2 regions of the Nitrosomonas sp. ANs5 genome follow, and region 1 is predicted to be linked to the other one. Evidence: riboswitches for the same ligand, from Rfam matches in the RefSeq annotation. Region 1 holds a riboswitch; the other holds the start of a gene.
The links. Region 1 has a riboswitch for cyclic di-GMP ahead of ABTW62_RS06020 (hypothetical protein). Riboswitches for the same ligand answer to the same signal wherever they lie in the genome.
Positions count from the first base shown of each region.

Region 1 (2,410 bases):
CAGAGGTAGAACCTGCAGGAATCGTACCTGGATCTGCAGGATCGCCAAACGGCATTCCGCCCACTGAGTTAACGTCAGTCAGCACGCACTGACCCGCATCCAAGTTGCCTTCGTTGCTGACCTGATACCTGACCAGGATTTGGTCATTGCTCAGCCCCTGGCAACCGTTGGTTGTGTCCTCGTTGGCGTTCACTAGACCTTGATCGACCCAGGTGATACCACCGTCACAGGAAATCTGTTTGTCGACGCGCACGTCACAGCGGCCGGGGAAGGTGTAAACCGTCGAGCCTTCCGCACCGCCGGTGACGGCTGGCCCAGGGTTCACTAAACTAACCGCTTCCAGATCATTGCTACCGGTCTGGGCCCGCTGGAAGAAGGTACCGTCCGCAGGATTAAGCACCGGCGTTACCGCTTTCGCGCGAAAGGTCGCCAGGTTGATGGCCGCGCCAGCGGGAATCACGATGTCACTGCCGACCGAGATTATCACCCTGTTAGGATTACCGCCGTCTTCAGCGCAGGTAACATCAGGCTGGTTGGCTACACATCCCGTCATACCCACCGGCACGAATTCCAGGGTCCCCGGAAGCTCGGTAGTACACGTTGAGCTATCACACGCCAGCAATACTGTGGTCGCCCCACCGGCCTTATAGGTAGCCGGCACGTCATCATCACCATCTTCACCGGTCTCTGAGCTGGCGTTAGTGATCCGGATACGGATATCTACCAACTGATCTTGTTCGAGCGAATTATCCGAGGGAATAATGGAAGCAGCACCACTTGCCTGAACAGCAAGAGCGTTATGAGAAAAGCCGAGACCAAGCACCAGCGCGACCATGCCTATTAGGCTTGCCCCCGTCACTGCTTGAGCTCGCTTCGTACACGAATTCAAATTGTCATTATTCATGATTTGTTTCTCCGTTATATAACTTCCTCAAGAGTGCGCCAGGCTCCCCTTGCGGGAATTCCTTCGCAACTCCGCTGAATCACAATCTGTAGTGGGCAAATAACAAACTGTGATTTTTCTGCTAGGTAACCTGGCAATCTTGCAACAAGACCCGTGGCTTTCCGACCCCACATCACTGCGGGTGTAGCATTGTCTAGCACTTCAAAACAACCTTTCAAATAACCAGAATTAAAAGGCTCCTGCCTCTACCCCACTTCTGCGCATATAAACCCAACGAGAAAGGAAAAACAATTAACAGAACCTTAACAGTAAAAATAATTTTTTATCGAGCATCGCCTGATGCTGATTTCAGTATTCAGCAGCTGTCAATTTGGCGAAAAATACCGGGAGAGAGTAAAGGACGAACCTTTTGTAACCACATCGTCTCTTTGATGTGGTTCAATAGAATTGATCAACCCAGTTGAGGGATGATTTGTCTTAATGGAGATTGCAAGCCACGCCCACCGCCAGTTGTTAGAAAGCAATGGCTTTACTGGCAGCATGAGTTGCAAGGGAATTGCTGTGACAACGGTGTGATGGACAGTTTCTTTGCAAGCTTAGAGCAAGAACGGGTGCAATGGCATCGCTATTAGACTCAATATGGGGCGCAACAGGATAACCAGATCAAATCTTTAATGAGCGTTCCAAGTTGTCAAAAGGCAGGTTGATGAATGGGGGCATAACTCCTAAGCTGCCTGCTGGCGCAGCGCGCCAGCAGGCAGTAGGACAGATTAAGCTTCCGTGCCTATTGGACACCTCTAAATTCATTCAATGTCACTCGACCATTAATGAAGCAAGCAGTTTTTCGATCTCCTCCTTAAAAATAGTATAAGGATGGGCGCCCCGAATGATATACGTATCCTTTACTTGGTTACCATCACTGATGCCCAGTATAAACGAGGGTGTTCCGCGAATACCCAGTTTGCCGCCTTCCTCCATGTCTTGGCGCACCGCCGCAGCGTACTTGCCACTATCTAGGCACCCCTGAAATTGCTCGGTGTCGATGCCAATGGCCTCGGCATGCTCAGGCAATTTGTCGGTGCTTAAACCTCTTTGATTGGTGAACAGTTGGTCATGCATCTCCCAATACTTGCCTTGCTCACCGGCACAGCGGGCCGCTTCAGCGATCTTGACCGCCTGGGGATGGATTGACTCGATGGGGAAATCCCGAAACACATAACGCACTTTATCAGTTTCTACGTACTCCTTAACAATCTGGGGGGTAGTCTGTTGTGCATGACGGTTACAAAAAGGGCACTGGTAATCGGAGAATTCGATAAGAGTCAAGGGCGCGTCATCCAGCCCCAGCGGCGAGATGCTGCCAATCATGACGACTTTGTCAATTTTTTCTACTGCCGCTGGCGGAGCTGGCGGCGCGGGGCGTGCGGCCAGTAATTTTTTAATCTCTTCTAGATCCTTGCTTATCCTTTCTTGACCTTGTTTAAGTACCTGAATATCATCTATTTT
Region 1 is NZ_JBEUDO010000017.1:30,783-33,192, forward strand. Features, by position in the region: gene ABTW62_RS06020 (hypothetical protein) at 1-889, opposite strand, end outside; cyclic di-GMP riboswitch class I at 1,026-1,102, opposite strand; gene ABTW62_RS06025 (DsbA family protein) at 1,718-2,410, opposite strand, start outside.

Region 2 (2,410 bases), on a different contig from region 1:
AAGAGGCTTTCGCTACTGATCAGCTTGATGGGCAGTTGTGTGAACAACAGATTCAAATCGTCGTCAGTCTTTGAATTCGATGCGTGGCGGATATCAATTGCGTTCATGTCTTCGCTCCTCAGAATTATTCAAATGAGAATGATTCTCATTATATATGGTGACGGACTTTATGCAAGCGAATTTTTAACCCAGATTTCCCATTAGAAATTTTTAAGGTGTAAAAACAGACGTAAGTTTGACCGGGAGCGTAAAAGTTTTGGATTTATCCCATAGACCCTCAAACCACTTACGCTGCCGCATATCGACGGCAAGGTTGATGATTTTCTTGCGGCCATCCTTGGTGAGATAGCCTGCCTTGGCGAAAAGCTTGAAACGCAATGTCTTGAGCGTGTGTTGTACCGCCTTTTGGTCAGAAGCTGTCTCATTTCTCAATACGCTCTGGCGAAACAAGCTCATCAGATTGTAAGCCAACATAACCGTCAATAAGGCGGCCTCAGTTGCACAAAAATTCTTGAGATTAAAGCAATCTCCGCCAAAATCGTATTTCAATTCTTTGATGCGGTTCTCGCAATCGGCGCGTTCCCGGTACAAGCGCCAAAGCTCTGCGGCGGGCAAGCCCAAATCGGTAACCAACGCACCTAAACGATAGCAGGTGAGTGTTGGATCATCTGCAAACAGCGATAGCTGCTTGCCTTTGGCATCGGGACGTACATCTATTTTTTGCCGAATACCGACAACCCGCCGTGGCCTATCCCAGCATGGCGCCTGATAATCAAAGGCAATCACTTCAATGCCCTCATCCAAAGTCCACCAGCCGGTTTGATCAACTAATGCGTTTTGCAGGGGCTGATTCAGTTTCAATGCAACCAGATAATGGATGCCACGTTGATCCAGAACACTTAGAAACGTATCATCACTAAAACCACTATCCGCCCGCAACAACGCTACCCGCTTGCCACCCAGTTTGTCCAACGTGTCGTCCAGTAAAGCCAGTGCATTATTGGCGCTATGGCTGTTGCCAGGACGCAGCCAAAGATTGGCTATCATGCGCGCATCGGCAATAAACGAATATCAGGTCTAGGAATGTCAGGGGCCAGGTCTAGGAAAAAGAAAATCAATATGCACGGTAGGGAGTAAGATCTTGCGATAGCATGTATTAAGCGATCAATAGAATTTCGTTTACAAACTTATGATTACAAGTTTTGCCACCTTTTATGCAATTAATTTCACTTTGACTCCGATTGTTTCCAAATATTAGTTAATATGTTGACATTGAAATTATTTTGTGATTCTATTATTTAGAGAAATAACAAAGCCAAACTTATCGTAAGGTAAGGACAGAAAGTCACGGATCCTATCTATCATTCAGGAAAGCCGGACCGCCGACAATGGCCATCGTCATGGTCAATTAGGCGGTTCGGCTTTTTTATTGCCCGCCAACTATATAAACAGGAATGATGCTCAGCAAAGGTTTGAGGCTATCTTTATTGCATTAAATACAGCGATTGTTTCTCGAATGTAATGCGGAGGACACAGAAAATGAATAAATCTAAATATAGGGTTTATACAACTGCAGTAGGTTTGTACTCTATTGAAGGCGGATTCTCTTGTTGTGAAAATTTCAATCGGCCATTAAGAAGCAAATGGTTGGGTTGTGCCCTGGCATTAGCAATGGGAATCTTTTCACCGGTAAGCCACGCTGATCGACCCCACAATTACCAGTACCACTATATTTCTCTTTCTGAAGCCCTCTTGCCGGAAGGGTTCATACAATTTCAAGCAGGCACCATCGATAACAAAAGACAGGTTTATGGGAATGTTTGGGATACTTCTGATGTTGCTCATGTCGCCATTTACAGAGACGGAACCTTGTCAGTCCTCCAGCCCGGTTATGTGAGTACTGCAAATTCTCTTGGCACAATTGGTGGTGCGGTTGTTATCGACCCTCTTGAATACGTTTTCCAGGCGGCTCTATTTCGAGGAAATCAGGTTGAACTGATTCCATTCCAGCCCGGTGATACAACAGCGCGGGTTGTATCTATCAATGATTCCGATATTGTCATTGTACGATCCGAACAAGTAATGCCGTATGGAACCACTTTGACCTATCGTCTGATTAAAGATGGAGAGATTTTCTTCAGCTATCAGTTGCCAACTGATTCTGAATGTGCTGGGTGTTGGAAGATCAATAACCAGGGGGTCGTGAGCGGTCAGATCTTCGATCCTGATTTAGCCGCTTTTCGTGCGATCCGGTTTAAACCGCCATATGGAGAGCCTGAGTTACTTGCCCCGCTTCCTGAAGATACTGATTCTGAGGCTTTTTCTGTTAATGATTCCGGGTTCATTCTTGGTATGTCATCTGCCGACTTTGAGAATTTTGTTAAATTCCACTATGGGGTATGGGACGATG
Region 2 is NZ_JBEUDO010000038.1:3,615-6,024, reverse strand. Features, by position in the region: gene hemP (hemin uptake protein HemP) at 1-107, opposite strand, end outside; gene ABTW62_RS09800 (transposase) at 211-1,047, opposite strand; cyclic di-GMP riboswitch class I at 1,305-1,387, shown strand; gene ABTW62_RS09795 (hypothetical protein) at 1,540-2,410, shown strand, end outside.
Region 2: another riboswitch for cyclic di-GMP. It lies ahead of ABTW62_RS09795 (hypothetical protein); the one in region 1 lies ahead of ABTW62_RS06020 (hypothetical protein).